DNA from 2 places in the Bacillus sp. FSL K6-0138 genome. Region 2 is predicted to be linked to the other one. Evidence: a T-box and tRNA genes for the amino acid it is inferred to sense, from the RefSeq annotation. Region 2 holds a T-box; the other holds one or more tRNA genes.
The links. The T-box of region 2 lies ahead of tyrS (tyrosine--tRNA ligase). A T-box ahead of a tRNA ligase gene usually reads a tRNA of that ligase, here a tRNA-Tyr.
Positions count from the first base shown of each region.

Region 1: it has a tRNA-Tyr gene. The T-box ahead of tyrS (tyrosine--tRNA ligase) is inferred to sense a tRNA for this amino acid. The anticodon was not compared.

Region 1 covers NZ_CP150286.1:221,481-228,699, forward strand. Annotated here, with positions in the region: gene pbp4b (penicillin binding protein PBP4B) at 1-800, opposite strand, end outside; gene MHB78_RS01405 (PTS transporter subunit EIIC) at 851-2,218, opposite strand; gene MHB78_RS01410 (MurR/RpiR family transcriptional regulator) at 2,239-3,096, opposite strand; gene murQ (N-acetylmuramic acid 6-phosphate etherase) at 3,112-4,029, opposite strand; gene MHB78_RS01420 (DUF523 domain-containing protein) at 4,200-4,652, opposite strand; tRNA gene MHB78_RS01425 (tRNA-Glu) at 4,837-4,911, shown strand; tRNA gene MHB78_RS01430 (tRNA-Val) at 5,015-5,090, shown strand; tRNA gene MHB78_RS01435 (tRNA-Thr) at 5,294-5,366, shown strand; tRNA gene MHB78_RS01440 (tRNA-Tyr) at 5,374-5,458, shown strand; tRNA gene MHB78_RS01445 (tRNA-Gln) at 5,463-5,534, shown strand; gene rocF (arginase) at 5,660-6,571, shown strand; gene sigW (RNA polymerase sigma factor SigW) at 6,792-7,219, shown strand, end outside.
Region 2 covers NZ_CP150286.1:1,286,111-1,293,329, forward strand. Annotated here, with positions in the region: one part of gene MHB78_RS07090 (IS3 family transposase) at 1-77, shown strand, start outside; gene MHB78_RS07095 (acetoin utilization protein AcuC) at 153-1,313, opposite strand; gene MHB78_RS07100 (acetoin utilization AcuB family protein) at 1,310-1,954, opposite strand; gene MHB78_RS07105 (GNAT family N-acetyltransferase) at 1,976-2,608, opposite strand; gene acsA (acetate--CoA ligase) at 2,764-4,482, shown strand; T-box leader at 4,537-4,770, shown strand; gene tyrS (tyrosine--tRNA ligase) at 4,820-6,085, shown strand; gene MHB78_RS07120 (metallophosphoesterase) at 6,456-6,743, shown strand; partial or broken gene MHB78_RS07125 (metallophosphoesterase family protein) at 6,695-6,973, shown strand; gene MHB78_RS07130 (hypothetical protein) at 6,998-7,213, shown strand.

The DNA of each region.
Region 1 (7,219 bases), 1.1 Mb from region 2:
TTGAAGCCCTTTTGCAGCGGGTTAAACAATGTATGGCGCAGGCCGAGAGGACGGTAAAACCGATTTTCAATATATGAATCAAGGCGCTGGCCCGTTATCTTTTCAATGATCAGGCCAAGCAGCATGTAGTCGATATCACTGTAGACTTGTTTTGTACCCGGTTTATATGCCAAAGGGGTTTTTGAAAGAAATTCCAACGTTTTTGCCCTTGTCTGGGAGTAAAGCTTTCCGGCCGTTTTTGGATCGTAATAGTTCCAGCTTGCCGGGAATCCTGCCGTATGATGCAGCAAATCGATGACGCGAAGTGCATCTTTTCCTTTAATAGCGTCTTCGGGAGCATCTTTGAATTCGGGAATATAGCGGGAGACTTTTGAGTTCAGGTCGAGCTCACCCCGGCTCGCCAAATGCTGCAAAGCAAAGTTGACGGCATACATTTTCGTGTTGGAAGCAAGGTCAAACATCGTAGCGGTTTTCATTTTTCCCGGATGTTTCAAAGGAGTGAGTCCGCTGTATTTTTGCTTGTATCCGTATGCTTTTTGTTTCACGATCTTTCCGTCTTTGATGACAATGAGGGAGGCGCCGGGGAATCCGGCTGCAACGTCTTCTTCGATGAGCCTGTCAACTCGTTTTAGTTTTTCTGAAGAAAAACCGGCATCTTCCGGGTTTTTTGCTTTTTGTAAAACAGGGTATCTCTGGTTGTACCTGTCATTTGCAGCAGCAGCTTGTGCAGATGATGGGTGCGGATAAAGGAATGGAAGAAAGAGAAACGCTGCAACAGCGCAGATGATGAGTTTTTTCATGCCGCCAATCCCTCCTTAAAAACGGTTTAGTGGAAATTTTAAACAAACGTTTAATCAAATTCAACCGCCATATCGTCGTTAAACCCGAATGCGTACGTAAAGAAAAGGCCGGCAGCATATGAGATGAATAAACCGATGATGTATAAGATGATTTGATGGGTATGAACCAGAAATGAAAGAGGGAGTCCTGATACGCCTATCGATACGGTTGCGATTTTAAAATAAGCTTGAAATGCTCCACCGACTCCGGCTCCTAGGCAAGCGGTTAAAAACGGGCGCCCGAGAGGAAGGGTTACTCCGAAAATCAGCGGTTCGCCGATGCCGAGCAATCCTGACGGAAGTCCGCCGGCAACCGCTCTTTTCAGTTTCGCTTTTTTCGTTTTTAAGTAGATCGCAAAAGCGGCCCCTACTTGGCCTGCACCGCCCATTGCCAAAATCGGCAGGAGCGGATCGTCGCCGATCGAATTGATCAATTCCATGTGAACAGGCGTCAGGCCTTGATGCAGTCCGGTAACGACAAGCGGCAGAAAGGTTGCGCCCAATATAAATCCGGCGAATATGCCGCCTATATTTAATATGGCTAAAAGTCCCGAAGTAATCGCATCAGAAATAAAGCCGCCGACCGGCATGAAAATAACGTAAGTGACGATTCCTGTGAGCAGAAGGGAGACGGTAGGTGTGACAATGATATCGAGTGAATGGGGAATTAAACGCCTGACTCGCTTTTCGATAAAGGCGATGAAAATGGCGGCGAATAGAACGCCGATCAATCCGCCCCGGCCAGGGAGAAGCGCTGCGCCGAAAAGGTTGATATCAGCGGCGGCCGGATTGATGATCAAAATACCGGCCAAGCCGCCGAGTGCCGGGGAGCCGCCGAACTCTTTCGCCGCGTTCACGCCGACAAGGATGCCCAAATACGCAAATAAACCGGAGCCGATGACGGTTAAGATGATGGCCGGCTGGGATTTTTCGGCGAGCCACCCTGCCTGGATCACGGCTTTGGTGATGCCCGTGATCAGACCCGATGCCACTAATGCGGGAATAAGCGGGATAAAAATGCTTGCGATCCGCCGTAAAAACAGTTTAAAGGGTGTGGCGTTTTTCTTTGAAACTGCGGTTTTGTTTTTGGCTGCTGCTTCCTTTACGTTAAAGTGATCCGCTTTTTTGAGCAGCTCCCCGAATTCATCTGATACATGCTGAACAACGCCTGTACCGAGTATGATTTGCAGTGTTTCGGCTTCGACGACGCCGATGACTCCTTCAAGCGCTTTAATTGAATCGATGTCTGCTTTTTCTTTATCAACTGGCGTGATCCGCAGACGCGTCATGCAATGGGTATAGTCCGCGACATTCGCCGCTCCTCCCGCAAGTTCCAGAATGCGCTTTGCCAAGCCGGCATGTTTCTTTTGTTCGCTCATTGACAATTCCCCCTTTGTTGTTAAGATCTGTTTGCTCCCATTGTTTGAATGGCCGCTTTTGACTGATCAATATATTGAATCGTTTCTTCATAACGCTTTGCGGCCATACCTAAAAACAAAATGTCAATCATATAAAGCTGGGCTAAACGAGAGGAGGTTGCAGCACTTCGAAACGGCGCTTCATTCGAACATGACGTATACAGAGCAACATCGCAAATTGAAGAAACGGCTGACTGTCCGAAGCGGGTTAAACCGATCGTTTTCACGCCGCGTTCTTTTGCCAGCTTCAGCACATCGATGATCTCACGGGTTTCGCCGGAATGTGAAATGGCGAATACAATGTCATGTTCGTCAGCATTGGCGATTAATGATGCGATAAGGTGCATGTCTGTAAATGCGGTAGCCCCTTTTTTAATTCGTAAAAATTTTTGCTGGGCATCCTGTGCGACAATCCCTGAGGCGCCGATGCCGCAAAAGTGGACCGTCCCCGCTGTGATCAGCATTTGAATCGCTTTTTGGAGTTCGAGTTGGTCAATATTGTCCAATGTGTCGCGGATCACCTGAATGGAATTGCTCGCTGTTTTTTGAGCGATTGAATACAGAGGTTCCTGCGGTTCTATATCCCGGTAGCCTTGATCTGCAGATCTCATTAAATCACCGGCGATTCGCAGCTTTAAATCCTGGTATCCTTTTAGCCCGAGCGATTTGCAGAGCCGGATCGCTGCGGCTCCGCTCGTATTTGCGGCTCCGCTGATTTCCTGGATGGTGCTGTTGACGATTTCCTGCGGATTTTCCAAAATATATTCGGCCAGTTTCCGTTCAGACTGCGGAAGCTTGTGAAGCATCGTGCGGATCATGTCTAATCCTCCTGCGGCCATGGCTTTCTCCTTCCTTCACGCGTTTTTTTCGTTTGCCGCTAGTGCTTTTTCGATATTGCCTTCCGCTTGCTTCAGCAGCTTCTCCGCTGCAGCGGCATCCGTATTTGTTTTGATCATGATGATAGCCGTTTTTACGCGGTTACCGGCCGCTTGCAGCGCTTTTTCAGCCGTTTGCAGTTCAGCTCCTGTAACGGTTTGAATAATGCGGATCGCCCGCTGTTTTAATTTCTCATTGCTTACGTTCACATCGACCATCAAGTTTTCATAAACTTTTCCCAATCGAATCATAGATGTTGTCGAGATCATGTTCAGAATCATTTTATGCGCGGTTGCCGCCTTCATTCGAGTCGATCCCGCGATAACCTCGGGACCGACGATCACTTCAATGCTGTGTTCGGCCGCTTGGCTGATTGCCGATTGCTTGTTACAGGTTAAGGAAATCGTTTTTGCACCGATTTTTCCGGCGTATTTCAGAGCGCCGTATACATAAGGGGTTCGCCCGCTGGCGGCAATGCCGATGACGGTATCCTTGTTTGACAGATGGATGGATTTTAAGTCTTGTGCTCCGAGCTCTTCACGATCCTCGGCACCTTCGACGGCTTCGAATAATGCTTTTTGGCCTCCTGCGATAAGCCCTCTGACAGTATTGGGAGAAATGCTGAATGTCGGCGGGCATTCCGCTGCATCGAGTACGCCGAGCCGTCCGCTTGTGCCCGCACCAATGTAGATGATTCGTCCCCCTTTCTGCAATGACCCGACTGCATAATCGACTGCGGTTTTTACATCCGGCAATACCGCTTCAACCGCTTCAGCCACCTTTTTGTCCTCTTCATTCATGATTTTTAAAATGTCCAATGTGTCCGCCTGATGGATGTGCTTTGCATTTTCATTGCGGCGCTCGGTCGTTAAGGAGCTGAGATTGCTGTTTTTCATCCGGAATCCTCCTGATCAAAAATGGCATATATATTTCTTAATTTTCAGTATATTTTTAATGGAATTTTATTTCAACATAAAATTGGAAATTATGAAATTTTATTTTAAAACGGTTCTAAAGATTGATGCTGAAGAATAAAATAAAGCGCAGTCAAAGACTGCACTTCGGTTTATAGTTCATCCAATTGGTGCTCAGAAATGACGCGAAAGCCTTCCCTTTTAAGAAGAGCCGCTGTAATGCCGTTTCCGGCAATCTTTTGGCCGGAGAAGCTTCCATTATATATGTTGCTGCTTCCGCAGGATGGACTGTTTTCTTTTAAAACGACGGTGTCCGCCTGAATCTCTCTTGCGATCTCAAGCGTTTTGTAAGCTCCTTTTATATAAAGGTCCGTAACGTTTTCGCCCGATTTAGTCAGAATGACGGCATTCCCGTTTAAAACGTCTTCACCTGTTCCGCCGTTTATTTCCGCAGGCTCCCTTGGCGTTTGAAAACCTCCGAGCAATTCGGGACAGACGATTATTGCTTTTTGTTCTTCAACGAGTTGATTGATTTTATCAATATAGCTGTGCCTCCCGTCATATCGGCATTCAACGCCTGCCAAACAAGAGCTGACCAATATCATGTACGTGTACCCCTTTTCTGTATTCAGATACTAACAGTGTAATCAAAATCGGCGTTTATTTGTAAAAAACTTCAGCGAAAAATTTGAAAATAAAAATTTTAAATTACCCCTTTACAAATATGCAGCAACCTGTATATAATAACTTTTGTCAGCTTTACGAGAGCTGCCGGAAACAATCGGTTTTGGCCCGTTGGTCAAGTGGTTAAGACACCGCCCTTTCACGGCGGTAACACGGGTTCGAATCCCGTACGGGTCACCATTATTTTTTAGAAGCAGAAGGGGCATACCGGAGCTTTTAAAGGAAGGCATGCTAAGAGCGCAACGTCCTGTTGCAACGCATGCACTAGTACGTCCTGTACGTCGGAGGATTAGCTCAGCTGGGAGAGCATCTGCCTTACAAGCAGAGGGTCGGCGGTTCGATCCCGTCATCCTCCACCATTTTTTGCAGAGCGGTGTCAAACGCACTTGCTTTTGCATAAGGTATTGATATATGCCGGTCTAGCTCAATTGGTAGAGCACGTTCGAATCTGCTTCGGCAGTATCGGCTTCAGCGTACCGAAGGAGAGGCTTCCGCGAATAAGCTTTCCGAGTTCGGGACGACGATTTGACGCTGTTACTTGTAAAATGTTCATATTGATTATGCCGGTCTAGCTCAATTGGTAGAGCAACTGACTTGTAATCAGTAGGTTGGGGGTTCAAGTCCTCTGGCCGGCACTGTTCTGGAGGGGTAGCGAAGTGGCTAAACGCGGCGGACTGTAAATCCGCTCCCTCAGGGTTCGGCGGTTCGAATCCGTCCCCCTCCACCATTTTTGGGCTATAGCCAAGCGGTAAGGCAACGGACTTTGACTCCGTCATGCGCTGGTTCGAATCCAGCTAGCCCAGTTTTTGGACATCCTGTTTGGATGTCCTTTTTATTTTGCCTTTTTTGTATAACTATTCAAAAAAATGTCTTGTTGAGTCAATTTTCAATCAGGCGGTACAATGAAGATCTGAAAGGGGGAAATGTGATGTTAAAAAAGATTTCGATGATCGGCGTGCCGATGGATTTAGGCCAATTAAGACGGGGAGTTGACATGGGGCCGAGTGCGATTCGCTGTGCCGGCGTCAATGAACGTTTGGAAAGCCTTTCTCGGGATATCGAAGATTTGGGGGATATCACAATCGGCCAGAGGGAGGATGAAAGGGAAGGCGGGGAATCCGCATCAGAAGAATTGCGTAATTTGAAAGCGATTACAAATGCGAGTTTAAAGCTCGCTCAAACGGTTGATAAAATCGTTGCCTCAGGTTCGTTTCCGCTCGTTCTCGGCGGGGATCACAGCATCGCGATCGGAACGCTTGCCGGACTTGCAAGGCATTATCATCATTTGGGTGTGATCTGGTATGACGCTCATGCTGATGTCAATACAAAGGAAACGTCTCCTTCAGGCAACATTCATGGAATGCCGCTTGCGATCAGCATGGGGATCGGGCATGAACGGCTGACCGGCATTTATGGGGATGGTGCCAAGGTCAAGCCGGAGAACATCGTCATCATTGGAGCGAGATCGCTTGATGATGGGGAGAAGAAACTGATTCGAGAACAAGGAATCAAGGTCTATACGATGCATGAAATCGATCGCCTCGGCATGACGAGGGTTATGGAGGAAACGATTGAATATTTGCGGGAACGGACGGACGGCGTCCATCTGTCGCTTGATCTGGATGCCCTTGACCCGAATGATGCGCCTGGCGTGGGGACGCCCGTTGCAGGAGGGATCAGCTACAGGGAAAGTCATTTGGCCATGGAAATGCTGGAGGAATCCAATTTAGTAACGTCTGCCGAGTTTGTTGAGGTGAATCCGATATTGGATGAGAAAAACAGGACGGCTGAGACGGCTGTTGCGTTAATGGGTTCATTGTTCGGAGAAAAATTGCTGTAGGAGCGGCGGCCGGATCGGCCGCTGATCGTTTCATCATAAATCTCAATTTCGAAATATTTATGATGTATAATAATTTTAAGCTAATATTAAGGGCCTGAGGCCCCTGAAACCATCAACACTCTGCCAATTTTTTGTTAAACTATTTTTATGAATTTCAGTGAAACCTTTCAAACATCAACTCGTATACATAAAGACCGGTGAAGGCAGAGGTTAGATAAATATGGAAACAATGATAAAAAAAAGAATCAAACAGGTGAAAAAAGGCGATCGTAATGCATTCGCGGATATCGTGGATATTTACAAGGACAAAATTTATCAGCTTTGCTACCGTATGCTTGGCAATGCGCATGAGGCGGAAGATATTGCGCAGGAAGCATTTATCAGAGCATACGTGAATATCGACAGTTTTGATATTAACCGGAAATTTTCCACGTGGCTTTATCGAATCGCAACCAATTTGACCATCGATCGTATCCGTAAAAAAAAGCCGGACTATTACTTGGATGCAGAGGTGGCAGGGACAGAAGGGCTTACAATGTATTCACAGGTTGCAGCAGACGTTGCGCTTCCAGAGGATGAAGTTCTTTCCTTGGAACTGCATAGTACCATTCAGGAAAAAATCTTAAGGCTTCCCGAAAAATACAGGAC
Region 2 (7,219 bases):
ACTTTTACAACCACGATCGTCTACAAGAAAAACTAAACGGCCTCAGCCCAGTGGAATACAGGGCTAAAGCCGTCTAGTGTGTTTTAGTTATTTCCACTGTCTACTTGACAGGGTGCAGATCACCGCGCAGGGCCTTTTATTTATAGTGCAAGCTATGACGGACGCGAGGCGGAACGGATCGGAAACAGCGCTTTTGAAACGGTACGCGCATTTTTTTCCGTAATCTCGGCTTTTCTCGGAATTGGAGCATACAGGCCGTCAGGATCGCTCCATGCGGCCGGCAGCGGGACAGACGCTTGTTTTTCCCAGCGTTTCAGCCATTTTTCGGGCATATGGCCTTCAGCCTTGATTCCTTTCATTTCGAGCCAGATTCTCCCCCATGCCCGCGGGACGACCCTCCAAATGTCATAGCCTCCGCCGCCGACGGCAATCCATCTGCCGTCGCAATACTTGTGCGCCAATTCGTGAGCAAGCTTTGGAATTTCTTCATATATTCTCATCGTTGTGCACAAGTGTGTGAGCGGATCATAGTAATGAGCGTCAGCTCCGTTTTGCGTCAAAATTACGTCAGGCTTGAAAAATTCGGCGATTTCACGTACAGCCGTGAGGTAGGAATCGATGAAAGACTGATCCTCGGTAAACGCGTCTAGCGGAATATTAAACGCGTACCCGTAGCCTTCGCCATGGCCCCTTTCCTGAACCTGGCCCGTTCCCGGGAACAGATAGCGTCCTGTTTCATGAATCGAGACGGTGCAGACAGATGGATCGTCGTAAAAGGTGAATTGCACGCCGTCTCCGTGATGGGCGTCTGTATCAATGTACAAAATTCTGGCGCGGTAGTTTTTCTGCACATAGCGGATTACAACCGAGCTGTCATTATAAATGCAAAAACCGGAAGCTCTCCCTCTGAATCCGTGGTGAAGCCCGCCGCCGAGGTTGAGGGCGTGCTTTGCCTTGCCGGTCATGACATAGTCAGCAGCCGTCAGGGTGCCGCCCACCAAAAGCGAAGCGGCTTCATGCATGCCGGCAAAAACGGGCGTATCTTCCGTGCCGAGACCGTAGCTCTCTCCGTCTGCTTCGGGAAGCTTTCCCCGTCCGGCAAGCTTTACGGCTCTGATATAATCTTCCGTGTGAACGAGGCTGAGTTCAGATTCTGTCGCCATTCGCGGCGCGATGATTTCTCCCTGTCCAAACGCATTCATCGTGTTCAGAAGGTCATACGTGACATAGACCCTGAGCTGGTTAAACGGATGGTCCTGATGAAATTGATAGGTTTGGTAGGAGGGAGAAAAGACAAAGACGCAGTCTTTCATAGCAAATCCCTTTGCTCTGCGGGCCAAAGCACTTGATACCCTTTTGATTTTACATCTTTTATGCTTGCTTCCGGATTCATCGTCTGCACGCGAAATACGAGAATTTTTTCATTTTCTTCTTCGCCTGGATAAACGAGCACGCTTGAAATGCCGATTTGCCGCCTGCTGAAAATCATGCTGATATCGGCGAGGCTTTTGGCGATATCATCGGTTTTAATTTCGATCTGCGAGCCGGGAAAATGGGCGCCCGTCAGCCTGACAAACGTATGAAGCAAGTCAGACTTCGTCACAATGCCGACCAGTTTACCGTTTTTCACAATCGGAAGGCAGCCGATTTCGTGTTCGAAAAACACGGCTGAGATTTCCTCGGCGAAATCGAGCGGATGCCCTGTCACGACTTCTTTTGACATGATCAGTTCAACCGGTTTCTGCAAAGCGCCGGCTGAGCTGTTTTGAGCAAAAATACTCGGGGTTGCCGTCTTTACATCCCGATCCGTCACAACGCCGACGACGGTTCCCCGTTCATTGACGACAGGGAGGTGTTTAATGCGGAATGTCCTCATTCGTTTGATCGCTTCTTCGATCGTATCTGTTCTTGAAAGCGTCACAACGTCTTTTTTCATGATTTTTTCAACAATCATATTTAGATCCCCTTTGCTCCCTTAATACATAAAGCGGTTATGGAACCGGAGCCTGTCAAAGCGCTCGATCGATTCCTGGCTGACCTCTTTTCCGATGCGGGCCATTAAACAGTTGGCGGGATGAGAACTGATTTCCGGATCGTCTGTGGCAAACCAGACAAGGCCCCCGGCATTCATCATCTTCTCCATCATCTTTCTGTACTCCCAGACATCTTTGTTTGTCCCCTTCAAATCCCAATGCCAGTAATATTCAGTCGTAATGATAATGTATTTTTCCATTTGTTGATCCATCATGCTGACCTCTAAAAGCGTCTTTCCGACAGAGTGTCCTCTGAACCTTGGAACCACCTCGATGGCGCCGAGTTCGATTAAATTTTCCATGTTTCCTTCAGACCATCTTTCAAGCGGGTCGGGATAAACGTAGGTGACATAGCCGACAATGGTATGATGGAAACGAGCGATGATAATCCGTCCTTCGGGAAGCCCTGCGATTTCGATTAATGCTTCATGCTGTTTTTCAGATGGGCGAAAGGCTGTAAGCTCTGCATGAAACTCATACTCTGCGAGTTTATCGGGGCTGATAGGGCCCTCTATCAGCAATGTGCCTTCCCCCGTGTGCAATTCTTTGGCATGATAGGTTTTGTGATGCTTCACGTATTCACCGCCTCACGTCTTAGTTGAAGTCTTTTACACATAACATACCAAAATATTAAGCGTTTTCAAAGGAAAGAACAATATTTTTTAAAAATTGAGAAAATAAAAAATCTATACTATAATATATTTTGATGATGGAACAAAGGGGGATGGGCATGGAATTGAAAGCGTTACCAGCCGTGAAGGGAAATTATAATCTAAACGACTATGAGGAAGTATACCGGACGTTTGACTGGAAAGATGCTGAAAAAAACTTTTCATGGCACAAAACAGGAAAAGTGAATGCGGCATATGAAGCCATCGACCGCCATGCTGAATCGCACTTGAAAAACAAAGTGGCTTTTTATTACAAAGATCCGGCCCGCGACGAAAAGTACACCTTCAGAGAGATGAAAAATGAAACGAATAAAGCCGGGAACGTCTTAAAAAAACACGCCGATGTCAAAAAAGGCGACCGTGTGTTTGTTTTTATGCCGAGATCGCCCGAGCTTTATTTTATTATTCTCGGCGCCGTCAAACTTGGGGCCATCGTCGGGCCTTTGTTTGAAGCGTTCATGGAGGGTGCGGTAAAAGACCGGCTGAAAAACAGCGAGGCGAAGGTCATCGTCACGACGCCTGAACTGCTGGAGCGGATTCCGCAAAAAGAGCTTCCGGATCTGAAAACGATTGTGGTCGTCGGGGAAGGCGTGAAGGAAGAAGGGCCTATTGTAGACTATTTTTCAAAAGCTGAAGAAGCAAATACCGATCTTGAGGTTGAATGGGTCGATCCGGAAGACGGAATGCTTCTTCACTATACGTCAGGCTCTACAGGCGCGCCAAAAGGGGTTCTCCACGTCCATCAAGCGATGGTCCAGCATTACCAGACGGCGAAATGGGTCCTTGATCTGCGGGATGATGATATCTACTGGTGCACGGCTGATCCGGGCTGGGTAACCGGAACAATCTACGGCATCTTCGGTCCGTGGCTGAACGGGGCGACGAATGTCGTCGTTGGCGGCAGATTCAGTCCGGAGTCGTGGTATGAGACGATTGAACAGCTGGAAGTCACCGTTTGGTACAGCGCACCGACAGCCTTCCGGATGCTGATGGGAGCCGGCGACGACCTCGTAAACAAATACGATTTAAGCTCATTGAGGCATATCTTGAGCGTCGGAGAGCCTTTAAATCCGGAGGTCATCAGATGGGGGCACAAAGTGTTCCATAACCGGATTCATGACACATGGTGGATGACCGAGACAGGTGCACAGCTTATTTGCAATTATCCTTGCATGGAGATCAAGCCGGGTTCGATGGGCAAGCCGTTCCCCGGCATCGAGGCAGCGATCGTCGATAATCAGGGAAAAGAGCTCCCGCCTTACAGAATGGGCAATCTTGCCATTAAAAAGGGCTGGCCGTCGATGATGCGCTCCATCTGGAATAATCCCGAAAAATACAGCTCGTATTTTATGCCGGGGGATTGGTACGTATCTGGGGATTCCGCATACATGGATGAAGACGGATACTTTTGGTTCCAGGGACGGATTGACGATGTCATCATGACGTCAGGCGAACGCGTCGGTCCGTTTGAAGTCGAAAGCAAGCTCGTCGAGCATCCGGCCGTGGCTGAAGCCGGTGTCATCGGCAAGCCTGATCCCGTCCGCGGGGAAATTATTAAAGCTTTCATTGCACTCAGGGAAGGATACGAGCCGTCAGACGCCTTAAAAGAGGAAATCAGACAGTTTGTCAAAAAAGGCCTGGCCGCGCATGCTGCCCCAAGGGAAATCGAATTTAAAGATAAACTGCCGAAGACGAGGAGCGGAAAAATCATGAGACGCGTCCTGAAAGCGTGGGAGCTGAACCTCCCGGCCGGCGATCTGTCGACGATGGAAGACTGATGCTTCATTGACAATGAGGAAATATTATGTTAAAAAAGATTTAGTCTTAAATACGAAAAGGTGAAGACTGAGATCAGTAGAACGCATCCTTCCCTGTCTTAGAGAGCTGATGGCCGGTGAGAATCAGCACAAATGGATGGTTCGAATTACACTCACGAACCGCTTTTACGAAAAAGCCTGCCGCTTTGTAGTAAAAGAGCGGACGATGTCCGTTATCAACAAGAGTGAAAAGGACGCCCCGTGCGTTCTTTTAAGCAGGGTGGTACCGCGATGTTCATCGTCCCTTCGTTTACACGAAGGGGCGTTTTTTATTTTAGGAAAAAAGGAGCCAATAATGATGACACATTTACTTGATGATTTGTCCTTCAGGGGACTGATTCAGCAGCAAACCGATGAAGAGGGATTAAGGGAGCTCCTCGATCAGGAGAAGATCAGCCTGTACTCAGGCTTTGACCCGACGGCTGACAGCCTGCATATCGGGCATTTGCTGCCGATCTTAATGCTTCGCCGCTTTCAGCAGGCCGGGCATCGCCCGATCGCACTCGTAGGCGGCGCGACAGGCCTGATCGGCGATCCGAGCGGAAAAAAAGCCGAGCGGACGCTGAACAACGGAGAGATTGTCCGCGAATGGTCGCAGAAAATCAAGGATCAGCTTTCGCGTTTCCTTGACTTTGAAGCTGACGAAAACCCGGCGGTAATGGCCAACAACTATGACTGGATCGGGCAAATGAATGTGATTGACTTCCTGAGGGATGTCGGCAAAAACTTCGGCATCAACTACATGCTTGCCAAAGATACGGTAAGCTCCAGAATCGAAACGGGTATCTCATACACAGAATTCAGCTACATGATTCTGCAGTCTCTCGATTTCTTAAACCTATACAGAAACGAAGGGTGCAAGCTGCAGGTCGGCGGCAGCGACCAATGGGGCAACATTACAGCCGGCCTTGAGCTGATCCGGAAATCGGAAGAAAGCGCAAAAGCTTTCGGATTGACGATCCCGCTTGTGACAAAAGCGGACGGCACGAAATTCGGAAAAACGGAAGGCGGCGCGATCTGGCTTGATAAAGAGAAAACGTCGGCCTATGAGTTTTACCAATTCTGGATCAACACAGATGACAGAGATGTCGTCAAATACTTAAAATATTTCACTTTCCTTTCCAAGGAAGAAATCGAAGAACTGGCTGAAAAAACAGAAACAGCTCCTGAAAAACGCGAAGCGCAAAAACGCCTTGCCGAAGAAGTGACGGTCCTCGTTCACGGCCGCGAAGCGTTCGAGCAGGCTGTCAACATTTCAAAAGCGCTCTTCAGCGGAGACATTAAACAGCTGTCAGCCGAAGAAGTGAAGGTCGGCTTCAAAGGCGTTCCTTCCATGGAACTCGGGCAAACCGATGAACTGCCGCTCGTCGATGTCCTCGTCCAATCGAAGCTGTCGCCATCCAAACGCCAGGCGCGCGAAGACATCACAAACGGAGCCGTCTACATCAACGGCGAACGACGCACTGACGTAAACAGCGTCCTCAGCCGCGAAGACCGCATCGAAGGCCAATTCACCGTCATCCGCCGCGGGAAAAAGAAATACTTCCTGCTGACTTATAAGTAATCAGCGAACCCTTGCCAAATGGCAAGGGTTTTTTGTTCCCTGGGAATATCAAAAAGTGTGGATGTAGCCATCAAAATCGTGTTAAAGATTCCAAGACCATCGGGAGGTAAGGAAATAGACATGTTACTCGATCATTAATATTTTGGCTCTTACGTAACTAGCCAGTAGACGGAGCAGGTTAAAGGGAAGGGAAAACTGAGCCGAATTTTCACGGTAGAGAGAATAGGATTTTTGTCTTGCACTTACCAACCGTCTCTTTATTTTATAGAGAGCCTTCAGATATACGGAAGGATTTGCATAGAGCCGGCTATGAATATATATATTGAGAAGAGATTGTGAAAAAACTAGGCGAAGGGGAGGAATTTCACAGATGAAGATTGCGGCACTTTATGATATTCATGGAAACCTGCCGGCATTAAATGCATTGCTAAAGGAACTTGAAGATGTCAAGCCGGATTTAATTGTTATTGGTGGAGATATCGTCTCTGGACCAATGCCTAAACAAACTTTGGAACGGATTTTCTCCTTGACTGATAAAGTTCGCTTTATTCGAGGAAATGGGGATAGAGAAGTAGTAATGGCTTTTGATGGAAAAAACTCCCATCTACAATGTCAGAAAAGGGTCGACAAAGAACCCAATGGGTCGCTGATCAGTTAACTCGGTCTCAAAGAGACTTTCTATCAAAATTACCCGAAACAGTAACAGTTCATATTAATGGATTGGGAGATGTGCTATTTTGTCACGCTACACCACGTAGTGATGAGGAAATCATTACACCCAATACCTCCCAAGAACGACTTGCCACTATTTTTTCAGGCATTCGGCAACAGATTGTTGTCTGCGGACATACCCATATGCAATTTGAGCGACAAACAGGCAGTATACGCATTGTCAATTCTGGGAGCGTAGGAATGCCATTTGCTGATGAACCAGGGGCATACTGGCTCCTAATTAGTCCAACAGGTTATGAGTTTCGACATACGGCATACGATGTTGAGGCGGCGGCGCAAGAGATTAGAGCAAGTAAAGACCCAGGAGGAAAGGAATTTGCCGATGAGAATGTGATCAAGGTTCCAACTGCTGCAGAAGCATCGGAATTTTTAGAGCGTATTGCAATGAAAAACTAGTCGGGT